Regions from separate parts of the Anaerobacillus sp. QJM3NY_17 genome, predicted to be linked through region 2. Evidence: a T-box and tRNA genes for the amino acid it is inferred to sense, from the RefSeq annotation. Region 2 holds a T-box; the other holds one or more tRNA genes.
What was found. The T-box of region 2 lies ahead of tyrS (tyrosine--tRNA ligase). A T-box ahead of a tRNA ligase gene usually reads a tRNA of that ligase, here a tRNA-Tyr.
Positions count from the first base shown of each region.

Region 1: it encodes a tRNA-Tyr, which carries the amino acid that the T-box ahead of tyrS (tyrosine--tRNA ligase) is inferred to sense. The anticodon was not compared.

Region 1 is NZ_CM149685.1:499,877-506,139, reverse strand. Features, by position in the region: gene AC0VYV_RS02795 (ABC-ATPase domain-containing protein) at 1-1,478, opposite strand, end outside; gene AC0VYV_RS02790 (B3/B4 domain-containing protein) at 1,562-2,230, shown strand; gene yvfG (protein YvfG) at 2,502-2,723, shown strand; gene AC0VYV_RS02780 (DsbA family oxidoreductase) at 2,763-3,464, opposite strand; tRNA gene AC0VYV_RS02775 (tRNA-Leu) at 3,652-3,736, opposite strand; tRNA gene AC0VYV_RS02770 (tRNA-Leu) at 3,771-3,860, opposite strand; tRNA gene AC0VYV_RS02765 (tRNA-Cys) at 3,888-3,962, opposite strand; tRNA gene AC0VYV_RS02760 (tRNA-Gly) at 3,972-4,046, opposite strand; tRNA gene AC0VYV_RS02755 (tRNA-Gln) at 4,055-4,129, opposite strand; tRNA gene AC0VYV_RS02750 (tRNA-His) at 4,134-4,209, opposite strand; tRNA gene AC0VYV_RS02745 (tRNA-Trp) at 4,226-4,299, opposite strand; tRNA gene AC0VYV_RS02740 (tRNA-Tyr) at 4,307-4,391, opposite strand; tRNA gene AC0VYV_RS02735 (tRNA-Thr) at 4,462-4,537, opposite strand; tRNA gene AC0VYV_RS02730 (tRNA-Phe) at 4,542-4,617, opposite strand; tRNA gene AC0VYV_RS02725 (tRNA-Met) at 4,634-4,710, opposite strand; tRNA gene AC0VYV_RS02720 (tRNA-Asp) at 4,869-4,944, opposite strand; tRNA gene AC0VYV_RS02715 (tRNA-Val) at 4,953-5,028, opposite strand; tRNA gene AC0VYV_RS02710 (tRNA-Glu) at 5,051-5,125, opposite strand; tRNA gene AC0VYV_RS02705 (tRNA-Ser) at 5,149-5,240, opposite strand; tRNA gene AC0VYV_RS02700 (tRNA-Asn) at 5,242-5,316, opposite strand; rRNA gene rrf (5S ribosomal RNA) at 5,326-5,442, opposite strand; rRNA gene AC0VYV_RS02690 (23S ribosomal RNA) at 5,689-6,263, opposite strand, start outside.
Region 2 is NZ_CM149685.1:3,090,662-3,096,924, reverse strand. Features, by position in the region: gene AC0VYV_RS16205 (transglycosylase domain-containing protein) at 1-2,792, opposite strand, end outside; T-box leader at 2,933-3,155, shown strand; gene tyrS (tyrosine--tRNA ligase) at 3,244-4,509, shown strand; gene rpsD (30S ribosomal protein S4) at 4,732-5,334, opposite strand; gene megL (methionine gamma-lyase) at 5,696-6,263, shown strand, end outside.

The DNA.
Region 1 (6,263 bases), 1.8 Mb from region 2:
CGCGTTTGACTTGGATCTACAAGCTGTTCTACTTGAAGTAGTGAAATATCTGTATGACCAAATTGAATATGATGCACTCCGCGGGCAGTCACTTTCGATTTCTTTCCCTTTTGGCTGTTTAAGTTATTCTGCTCAGGTACTCTCTTTCTTGCCTCTCCGAATTTTTCTCCACCTTCTTGTCTGCGTGCCGATTCTTGTACGATTGATCGAGCTTGATCCGTTACGTCGTATGGAAGGTAGTTCTCCATTAAAATCACCTGATCAGCTACATCAAAGTAGTCTCCAGATCCGCCCATAACAAGTACGGTTGATATATGATGTTCTGTACGTATTTGCTTCACACGATCAATGAATGGTGTAATGGGTTCTTTCTCTTTCGCAACTAACTGCTGCATTCGATAGTCTCGAATCATAAAATTAGTCGCGCTTGTATCTTCATCAATTAATAACGTATCTGAACCCGCTTCGATCGCCTCAATGATATTGGCTGCCTGGGACGTACTTCCACTGGCATTCTCAGATGTGAAAGACCGCGTATCTTTTCCATATGGGAGATTGTTTATAAATGGCGAGATGTCTACTCCAGTTACCTTTCGACCATCTTCAGAGCGAATTTTCATTGCCTGGTGGTTTGTAATAACATACTCTCTACCATCCCCTAAAATATGATCATATACGCCATGCTCCATTGCATGCAAGAGGGTACTCTTTCCATGATAACCACCGCCAACAATTAATGTAATACCTTCCTTAACAGCCATTCCTTGTAATGGCTCAGTACGGTGTGGGATTGTTAAAGACACTTCCATGCTTTTAGGTGATTGGAATTGCACTGCCTCATTTTTCATAGGACGATCGCTTATCCCGCTCTCGCGGGGTAATATAGATCCATTCGCTACAAATCCGACATATCCGTTTTGGGTAAGTTGTTCACGAATGGCCTCTTGTTGGTCTGCTAAATGCAATGCCTCTAAGATTATTCGTTTGTTTAATGCAAAAACAGAATTCTTCACAATGTCTGGCAGCTGATGCAGAAGCAAGTTTATAGCCTGTCTGCCAAGAACTTTTCTGCCTTGTGCAGGTAATCCTATTGATAGACAAATCGTAATAGATTCCTCTGTCACGCTCACTGCTGCCCTCTCAATAACCTTTTGACCAGGTATATCGATTGAGACCAATCCACTTTTCCCAGTGCCTTTCGCATGCCTCTCAGTCCTTCTAATGGCCTCTCCTACTTTTCTAGCAATCATATCTTCTGTTCGAACTCTTCTTACAGCCGAATCGAACCACTCAGGCTCTACGATCGTTTTCTTACGTGGGATGATGATTCTTATCCGAGAAGGACTAGCAAAAGGGTCTCCCTGGACATAATCGATGTAAAGGGTGTAATCCGCAAAATCATAGTGCCCACTAATGTCTTTATATGCTTTATATCCTTTTCCATCAATACGCTCTAATTGTTTTCTAAGTTTATTCATAAATGAGGCAAGCCTCCTTATAAGCTTCAAATTTAGGTATATGATAAAATGAACGAAAAATTATATGTTAGGAGAAAAGTGTGATGACAAGTATAATTCTCGCTCCATCTATTAAAAAGACATATCCTGATTTTAAAATTGGTTATGCTATTTACCATAATATCGTTGTTGAAAAGTCGCCGCAAATGGTGCGCGGTCGCTTTCAGTTCTATCAGGAAACATTGATGATGGATCTTGAGCAGACAGACCTGCTCACTTTTCCTGCTATCTCAGAGTGGCGTTCCATTTTCAAAAAGTTCGGGACGGATCCCGCCAAATATCGACCGTCCTCAGAAGCCCTATTACGCCGGTTAAAGAAAGGGTCTTCGCTACCTCTCGTTCACTCTGCTGCAGACATCAACAATCTTCTGTCGCTTCAATACAAAATTCCAATTGGTATCTATGATCTTGATCAAGTTGAAGGAGATATTACAATCGACATTGGTAGTGAGACGACTGCATATGAGGGCTTAAATGGACGTGAGGTAAGCTTCAACAACAAAATCCTCTCACTTGATCACAAAGGAGCGTTCGGAAGTCCTATCGTTGATTCTAAGCGAACAGCTATAACGGAAGAAACCAAGCATGCCATTCAACTTTTCTATCTTCAACCTTCGCTCCCTGTTTCAGAAGGTGAAAAGCTTGTAACTGCCTCAGCAGAAATGTTTAATCAAATTCACGGAGGAGACTTCTTAAGCGGGGTTTCAAGTTAAAGAAAGCAAACATAAAAAAACGCAACGCTTCGTTAATTTTAACGAAACACTGCGTTGGGTAAATGGTGAAAATTCGAGGAATTTCTACAATCCTCGCTGATGTAGATAGAATACCACAGAACATATGAAAGAAACAACACATTTTTCATATTTTCTTTACAAACGTCTCTCATCACGACAGAGCTAATAGAATTTTACTCTTCATAATCCGTTTGACGTCCTGATGACGATCACCCTATAATCAGAATGACAGACAGAAAGGAGAAATCATATGGAACCATTCTCAACACCATTTTTCGAAGAAAATTTTCGCCAATACATACAAAAGAATCGTGATGTATTTTCAAAATTAGAAGCAATGAATAGCTATTATCGATCAGTTGTTTCATCAATGATCTATGACAACCTTAACAAAAACTCAGAAATAGTTCGTCGCATTCGCAACCTTGATTCAGCTTACAAAACGATTAAACAAGAAAATACAGACGCATAAGAAAAAGCTCTCTTTACAATAAGAGAGCTTTCTTACGTTTTATTTAGGAAGATCACAAGAGTCAGCAGAACACGCTTCTGCATTGCCACCAACTACTTCAAGCTTATTTCCTTCTCCCCAGGCCTTCTCAACGGCCTGTTCAAACATTTCAACAGGCTGAGCACCTGACACGGCATATTTACCGTCAAATACAAAGAACGGTACGCCCTGAATGCCAAGCTGACTTCCCATAGCTTCATCGTTGCGAACTTCTTTCGTAAATTCTTCAGTCCCTAGCATACGTTTTATATCCGCAGCGTCTAGCCCAAGTTCTTCACCAAGTGATGCAAGCGTTTCATGATCACCAATATTTTTCGATTCGGTAAAGAAGGCATAAAAGAGACGTTCTGACATTTCATTACTTTTACCATGCTCTGTCGCATAGTGAACAAGACGATGAGCATCAAATGAATTCGTTGGAATCATTTTATCGAAATCATACGTTAGGTTTTCTCCAGCAGCTTGCTGCCTCATATTCTCACACATAGCCTGAGCTTGTTCTAGACTGACATTGTATTTCGCTGCTAGAAGCTCAGCCATGCTTTCCCCATCCGATTCTTTCGCATTAGGATCAAGTTCAAAGCTTTTAAAGACAACTTCTACTTGATCACGCTGTGGAAAAGCCTGAAGCGCACTTTCAAGACGTCTTTTTCCTATATAACAAAATGGACAAACGAAATCGGACCATACTTCAATTCTCATCGAATCACTCTTTCAGTAAATTGTTTTATCTATCTTATACTTGTATTTTATCACCTCTACTTTTAAATGAGCAGGAATTTGCTCAGTGAGTCATTGAAAACTAGTGATATCAAATAAGACAAGGAATTAAAAAGAATACAAAAAAGACCTCAACGAGAACGTTGAAGTCTTGTAATAACGTATGTAATGGTACCGGTGGTCGGGTTCGAACCGACACTCCTCTCGGAACACGATTTTGAGTCGTGCGCGTCTGCCAATTCCGCCACACCGGCAAAATACCATATTCAATTCAGGCAGAAAAATAAGTGGTGCCGGAGGCCGGGCTCGAACCGGCACGGAGGTACACCCTCCGCAGGATTTTAAGTCCTGTGCGTCTGCCAATTCCGCCACTCCGGCAGGACTTTTAAGAAAAAATATTAAGATTGGAGGCGGCACCCGGATTTGAACCGGGGCGTAAGGGTTTTGCAGACCCGTGCCTTACCACTTGGCTATGCCGCCTTTTTAAAATGGAGCGGAAGACGGGATTCGAACCCGCGACCCCCACCTTGGCAAGGTGATGTTCTACCACTGAACTACTTCCGCAACAAAAATGGCTGGGCTAGCTGGATTCGAACCAGCGCATGACGGAATCAAAATCCGTTGCCTTACCGCTTGGCTATAGCCCAAAAATGGGGCGGCTGATGGGAATTGAACCCACGAATGCCGGAATCACAATCCGGTGCGTTAACCACTTCGCCACAACCGCCATAAAAATTTAAAATTGGCAGGGGTAGTAGGACTCGAACCCACACCGGAGGTTTTGGAGACCTCTGTTCTACCTTTAAACTATACCCCTATCAAGATGGTGGAGGGGGACGGATTCGAACCGCCGAACCCTGAGGGAGCGGATTTACAGTCCGCCGCGTTTAGCCACTTCGCTACCCCTCCAAATTGACAATTACCATTGTAATACACATTTTATGAAAGTGCAATGGAATTTGATCTCATTTCGAGAAAATGGTGCCGGCCAGAGGACTTGAACCCCCAACCTACTGATTACAAGTCAGTTGCTCTACCAATTGAGCTAGACCGGCAACATGGTGGCTCCGGACGGAATCGAACCGCCGACACGTGGATTTTCAGTCCACTGCTCTACCGACTGAGCTACAGAGCCATGTTTAAAATATAATTGGTTGCGGGGGCAGGATTTGAACCTGCGACCTTTGGGTTATGAGCCCAACGAGCTACCGAACTGCTCCACCCCGCGATAATGTGAATGTAATTATGCTGCACCTGCTCATTACGCTGTGCACTGTTTCTTTCTCTACAAGGTTATGCTTCGAAGCGTATCCGTCGAAACAACTCGTTGCTGTTTCAAGGAAGTATCGCTTGTTGCTCCACCCCGCGATAATGTTAAAATATAAATGGCGGTCCCGACGAGAATCGAACTCGCGATCTCCTGCGTGACAGGCAGGCATGTTAACCGCTACACCACGGGACCTTAGATAATGGTGGAGGATGACGGGCTCGAACCGCCGACCCTCTGCTTGTAAGGCAGATGCTCTCCCAGCTGAGCTAATCCTCCACAAAGTAGAAATGATATATAATGGTGACCCGTACGGGATTCGAACCCGTGTTACCGCCGTGAAAGGGCGGTGTCTTAACCGCTTGACCAACGGGCCCTTGCTGCTATTATGTATGCTAGTGGCGGAGAGCGAGGGATTCGAACCCTCGAGACGGCTTTGACCGTCTACACGATTTCCAATCGTGCTCCTTCGGCCACTCGGACAGCTCTCCATGGCTCCACAGGTAGGATTCGAACCTACGACCGATCGGTTAACAGCCGATAGCTCTACCACTGAGCTACTGTGGAATAATATCAGCCTGGCAACGTCCTACTCTTGCAGGGGGAGATCCCCCAACTACCATCGGCGCTGAAGAGCTTAACTTCCGTGTTCGGCATGGGAACGGGTGTGACCTCTTCGCCATCATTACCAGACTAAGGACTGGATTTCACTTTCGTGATTTACCAGCGACAAAATATATCATACTATATTCCATCATGTTTTTCAAGGAAAATTTTATTCCCTGAAAACTAGATAGCACGCACAACTTTCCAATATGTCCAGCTACATAAGCCAAATCCTCGATCGTTTCACCTTTTGATTCTGACGCATAAAGCGCGTCTGACTCAAAAGCCTCCAACGGTTGTCGGATTTAAACGGCTTACTTCGCTTTTCGTTTTTAGGTTAAGCCCTCGATCGATTAGTATTCGTCAGCTCCACGTGTTGCCACGCTTCCACCCCGAACCTATCTACCTCATCATCTCTAAGGGATCTTACCAGCTTCATGCTGTGGGAAATCTCATCTCGAGGGGGGCTTCATGCTTAGATGCTTTCAGCACTTATCCCTTCCACACGTAGCTACCCAGCTATGCTCCTGGCGGAACAACTGGTACACCAGCGGTGTGTCCATCCCGGTCCTCTCGTACTAAGGACAGCTCCTCTCAAATTTCCTGCGCCCGCGACGGATAGGGACCGAACTGTCTCACGACGTTCTGAACCCAGCTCGCGTACCGCTTTAATGGGCGAACAGCCCAACCCTTGGGACCTACTTCAGCCCCAGGATGCGATGAGCCGACATCGAGGTGCCAAACCTCCCCGTCGATGTGGACTCTTGGGGGAGATAAGCCTGTTATCCCCAGGGTAGCTTTTATCCGTTGAGCGATGGCCCTTCCATGCGGAACCACCGGATCACTAAGCCCGACTTTCGTCCCTGCTCGACTTGTAGGTCTCGCAGTCAAGCTCCCTTGTGCCTTTA
Region 2 (6,263 bases):
TCATTCCCAGCTACATCAACTGCTGTTACGTAATAGGCATATGCACCAGAAGGGATGTTGAATGAGCTACCATCAGATGCTTTTACGCTTCCAAGCTTCGTAAATGAACTACTACCGTTCGAAGCGCGATAAATACGATAACCAACAATATCACTTTCACCTGAAGCACCCCAATTTAGTGAAGAGCCACTTATTGAAACGCCACCAACTGCGCCTGGTTTTTTCCCATTTTCTGAAGCAGTTTTTCCTTCTGAAACGATATTTAAATCACTAAATCCAGAAGGGAGAAGCTGTGAAATATCAACTCCTGAGAAGTAATCCTCTTTAATCATGACTCCGCTGGATACAAACTCTTCTGGAGTGGAACTAAGTGCTTGATAGGTCTTACCATTCATGATGACATAACGTCCTTGAGTGAGACTGTCATCCACTTCAGTTGGTACATACTTTGCGTTGAATAGATCAGTTTTGACAAGTCCGGCTTTTTGACAGAGATCAGAAGCGAGCTTTCCAGATATACCACAGAACGAACGTCGCACAATACCCGTTGGCATTTTGAATGATTCTTTTGGATCCATTATTTCTGGTTTTTTATCATAAGCGGCATTAGCAAATAGTGCCCATAAGTTTTTGTTTCTGTTGGCATATTGACTATCCATGCTAATTTGTTTGTCATATCCAGTCCATACACCTAGTGAAACATTAGGATTGACTGCTACAAACCATGAATCATAATAATTTTGTCCAGTTCCTGTTTTTCCTGCCCAATCAGAAGCGAATTTTAATTTCCCTGGAATGTCTTGGGCAGTACCCTGGTTAACTACATCACGCATCATATCGATTGATAGATAGGCAGTTTGAGGACTGAAAACATCCACTGGTTCTGGTTTTTGTTCGAAAATGGTGTTTCCATCGCGGTCAACTATTTTATCAATTAAATAAGCATCAACAAACTTTCCTCCATTAGCAAACGTGCCAAATGCGTTGGTATTCTCTTCGACACTTACTCCCCGTTGTAGCGCACCAATTGCCATTGAAGGATTGGTTCGATCATCAAGAGTCATTGTACTAAAGCCCATCTTCACCAAATAGTCGGTTGCGTCCACTGGGTTCATTTTATTATAGACTCGAACAGCTGGAACGTTATAAGACCTTTCCAACGCTTTACGTGCAGTTACAAGACCATGGTAGTTTGATGAATAGTTACCAGGATTATATCCATCTTGAATTGGTAAGTCTGGCACAATATAGCCAGGCTGAACTTTTCCCATTTCCATTGCCGGGGCATAGTCAAGCAATGGTTTCATTGTAGAACCGTTTGATCGATAGGCGTCTGTAGCATGGTTAAGTTCTTCTTGCGCGAAATCCCTTCCACCAACAAATGAAAGAATTTTTCCAGATTCATTTTCGATGAGGATACTACCTACTTGCATAGGAAATTCTTTATTTTCAAGCTCTCCAGTTTCAGGATTTTGCACGGAGAGGGTTTTAGCACTTTGGAAATAGCTTCCGTTTTCTAGCACTTTATCTCTTGCAGCATTCATAGATTCATAAATATCTTTGTCAATTGTAGTATAAATTTTATATCCATTTTTGCGAAGCTCTTTCTCTGCATTACTCATAAATTCAAGGAATACATCTGAATTTTCTTGAACTTCTTCCCATTTCAAATCCATTTTCTTGGCTATTTCCGTTGCAGATCTACCAGTAACGTTAGCATCATAAGTGATTTGATTGTAATAGTCTACACTCTTCGAAAGTTCCTTCCCGTCATATCCTTCTTCATTCGCGATCTGCTCGGCAAGAACTCGCTTCGCACGATCTTCAATCTCAAATGTAAGGTAAGGGTATTTTTCTACTGGCGAAGGCGAAGACTCAGCTAGATTTTTTTCAATATCGTATTCTAGCGCTTTGTTATACTCTTCTTCAGTGATTGTTTCTTCTTCATACATACGATATAGAACAAATTCCATCCGATCGATTCCAGCTGAAAGATCCTTCTTTACCTCACCCGAATTTGTAAAAGGGGTGTATGTATAAGGGTTTTTGGGAATACCTGCAATGAATGCAGCTTGAGGCAAATTTAAATCACTAGCATTTACACCAAATATGCCCTGTGAGGCTGCTTGTACGCCCGCAATATTATTACCGGAAGCATTTCGTCCATAAGGAACGATATTAAGGTATGCTTCTAGAATTTCTTCTTTATTAAAGAAATTTTCGAGTCGAAGAGCGAGTAGCATTTCTTTTGCTTTTCGTTCGAAAGAAACTTCTCTTGTTAGAATCTGGTTCTTAACTAACTGTTGTGTTAATGTACTACCACCGCTTCGATCATCTGAATTGGTGACTTCTTGAAGAACGGCACGTCCAATTGCTTTTGGAACAATACCATCGTGATCGAAGAAATATTCATCTTCTGTGGAAATAACTGCTTTTTGTAGAAGAGGAGAAACGTTTTTTAACTCAACCTCTTTTCGCTCAATATCAGAACGAAAGTTACCAAGAAGAACATCACCTGCAAAATATACCTCACTGGTTTCTTCATAGTTATAAACGTCTCTCTTCATCTCATCGTAAGAGCGAATCGGTTCATCTTTAACAAGTGATGCGAAATATCCTGCACCAACACCACCGGCGAAAATAGTGCCCATTAGACCTAGCACGATAAAAATAAGAAATAAATTCCAAGTCACTTTGTAGGCGATCCTGGACCCGGTTAAGATGTTATATTCTTGTAATCTATCAATGAACGCGTTCCACTTCTGCCTGATAGAAGAAAAAAGCTCTCGCATTCCTATACCCCCTCAAATTAATCCTGTTTATTATAGCATATGTCGTCGAGATTTGTATAAACTGGTAGGGATTTCTGTAGGCTTAGAATTGACATGATTTTACCTTTGTGATATTAATTTAATTAGTGTTTTTTAATGAACGACATGCCTTGATTGGACGAAGTAGCATTTTTCTCCCTTTTTCAGAGAGCTGATGTGCGGTGAGAATCAGCATAAAGGAAAATGTGAATTACCTCCATGAGCATCTAATGGGAAAGACAGTGTCTGTGTAGCATTAGACGGTTCAGACCGTTATTCTGACTGAGTGGGAGAAAGGTTACTTTCTTCAACAAGGGTGGTACCGCGATGAAACTCGTCCCTTTTCTGGGGCGGGTTTTTTTTGTTTTTTTGCCCATTTGGATTATTTTAGTGGTTTGCCAAAAGATATTATTAACGAAAGGAAGTCGATTACATGCACATATTAGAAGAATTAGAAGCAAGAGGACTTTTAAATCAAGTTACAGATAGAGAGGGCCTTGAAAAGGAACTTTCAGAAAACCGCATTGCTCTTTATTCTGGCTTTGATCCAACAGCTGATAGCCTTCATATTGGGCATCTTTTGCCTATTCTAGCCCTACGTAGATTTCAGTTAGCTGGCCACACGCCGATTGCGCTTGTTGGTGGAGCTACTGGGCTGATTGGTGACCCTAGTGGCCGTTCAAATGAACGTACGTTGAATTCAGAAGACATTGTAAAAGATTGGACGAATAAGTTACAGGGACAGCTTGCTCGCTTTTTGGATTTTGGAACAGATGCGAACTCTGCAAAAGCTGTAAACAACTACGACTGGATTGGGGAGCTAAATGTTATTCCATTCCTGCGTGATGTTGGAAAGAACTTTGGTTTGAACTATATGCTTGCGAAAGATTCTGTTACTTCACGTCTTGAAGCGGGAATTTCTTTTACAGAATTTACGTATATGATTCTTCAATCATATGATTTTCTTCAGCTTTACCGGAAAGAAAACTGTCGTCTTCAAATTGGAGGAAGTGACCAATGGGGGAACATTACAGCAGGTCTTGAACTGATTCGTAAAGAAGAAGGCAGCGAAGAGTCTTCAAAAGCCTATGGAGCAACATTCCCACTTGTTACGAAGAGTGATGGTTCTAAGTTCGGTAAATCTGAAGGTGGAGCGATTTGGCTTGATGCCGATAAAACCTCTCCTTACGAATTCTATCAGTTCTGGATTAACACAGATGATCGTGATGTTGTGAAATTTCTTCATTACTTTACATTTTTAAGTATTGAAGAAATTAAAGAGATTGAATCAAAACATATCGAAGCACCGGAAAAGAGAGAAGCTCATCGTACTCTTGCTGAAGAAGTGACAAAGCTTGTTCACGGAGAAGAAAAGCTTCAGCAGGCAATCAACATCTCGGAAGCGCTGTTCAGTGGTGACATTAAACAGCTAACAGCTGATGAAATCCGTTTAGGATTTAAGGATGTTCCTTCTTTCCATGTAGAAGATAATGAAAAGGGACTTATCGATCTTCTTGTAGAAGCTGGTATTTCTTCATCTAAGCGCCAGGCAAGAGAAGATGTTAAAAATGGAGCGGTGTATATCAACGGTGAACGGTGTCAGGAAATGGATAAAGTTATTTCAGAAAGCGACCAAATCGAAAATCAATACGTGATTATTCGTAGAGGGAAGAAGAAATATTTCCTTCTTACGTATTAATCATTTAGCTATTTTAACTAATACTGGTGATTCCCAATAACGGTTGGTTATCACAGAGAGTAAATGAGTAAAAAATCACCAGCGGTTATGAACAGCCAATCATTAAGAGGAAGACCCTCCCATTGAAAAGAGGAGGATCTTCCTCTTTTTTTTATATTTTTTGTACTAAGTAAATTTGGACATAAAAAACCCCGGAATAAGTTCCGGGGTTTTTGAAACAGCTTAACGAGAGTAGTACTCAACGATAAGAGCTTCAGTGATTTCAGCAGGAAGTTCAGAACGCTCAGGAAGACGAGAGAACGTACCTTCAAGCTTATCTGCATCGAAAGTAAGGTATTCTGGAACGAAATTGTTTACTTCGATAGCTTCTTTGATGATGTCAAGGTTGTTAGACTTCTCACGAACGCTGATCACTTGACCAGTCGCTACACGATAAGAAGGAATGTCAACGCGTTTGCCATCAACTGTGATGTGGCCGTGGTTAACTAGCTGACGAGCCTGACGGCGAGTGCGAGCTAGACCTAGACGATAAACAAGGTTATCAAGACGAGCTTCAAGAAGAATCATGAAGTTTTCACCATGAACACCTTTCATTTTGCCAGCATCATCGAAAAGACGTCGGAATTGACGCTCAGTCATGCCGTACATGTGACGAAGCTTTTGCTTCTCTTGAAGTTGAAGACCATATTCAGAAAGCTTTCTACGCTGGTTAGGTCCGTGTTGACCTGGAGCGTAAGGGCGCTTTTCCAATTCTTTACCTGTTCCACTTAGAGAAATACCAAGACGACGAGAAATTTTCCAACTTGGTCCTGTATAACGAGCCATAATTAGCTCCTCCTTTATACCATTATTATTGGTATAAAATAAAAACAGTGTCGTGATTCCGGTTTGTGCACATTGTGTTTTCACACGCCTTCACCTCGACAGCCGGAGGTTACGCGGCGTACCTATTAAAAGGAACACAATGAAATCACAGCCCGTCACGCTGCTGCCCATTCTTATTTTACACAAATGCTATTGTAACTCTTTCAGTATTAGATGTCAACTTTAGTAGAAATGAGATGGATAGATAGCACGTCGACATCATTTTTAGGATATAAGAAAGATAAATACCTCTTCACCTTATAATAGAAAGCGCTTACAATGGAAGTGTATCTAGCTATTTTTATAACAGGGGGTTATAACTTTGACAGGGAAGCATCGCTTTGAGACAAAAACAATTCATGATGGATATGAATCTAAATCGCATCACAACAGCCTGGCATCTCCTATTTATCAAACATCAACTTTTACATTTGAAACGGCTGAGGCTGGTGAACGAAGGTTTGCAGGTGAGGAGCCTGGCTATATTTATTCAAGACTTGGAAACCCTACTGTTCGAATGTTGGAAGAGCGGATTGCCTCTCTTGAAAATGCTGAGGCAGGCTTAGCGTTTGGTTCGGGAATGGCCGCCGTGTCTGCTGTTCTTTTGAACCTAGTGAAGACAGGCGACCACATTCTTTGTTCAGAAGGGGTCTACGGATGTACTTTCGGATTACTTAAAATGTTAGAAGAGAAATTTTCGATTGAACATGACTTGCTTCCGCTAGACTCAGTTGAGCAATTACAAAAAGCAATTCGTCCAAATACTACAGTTATTTATATTGAAACTCCGATTAATCCAACATTGAAATTAATTGATCTTGAAATGGTTTCTGCGGTCGCAAAAGAAAAAGGAATTAAGGTTGTGGTGGATAATACATTTTCGACTCCTT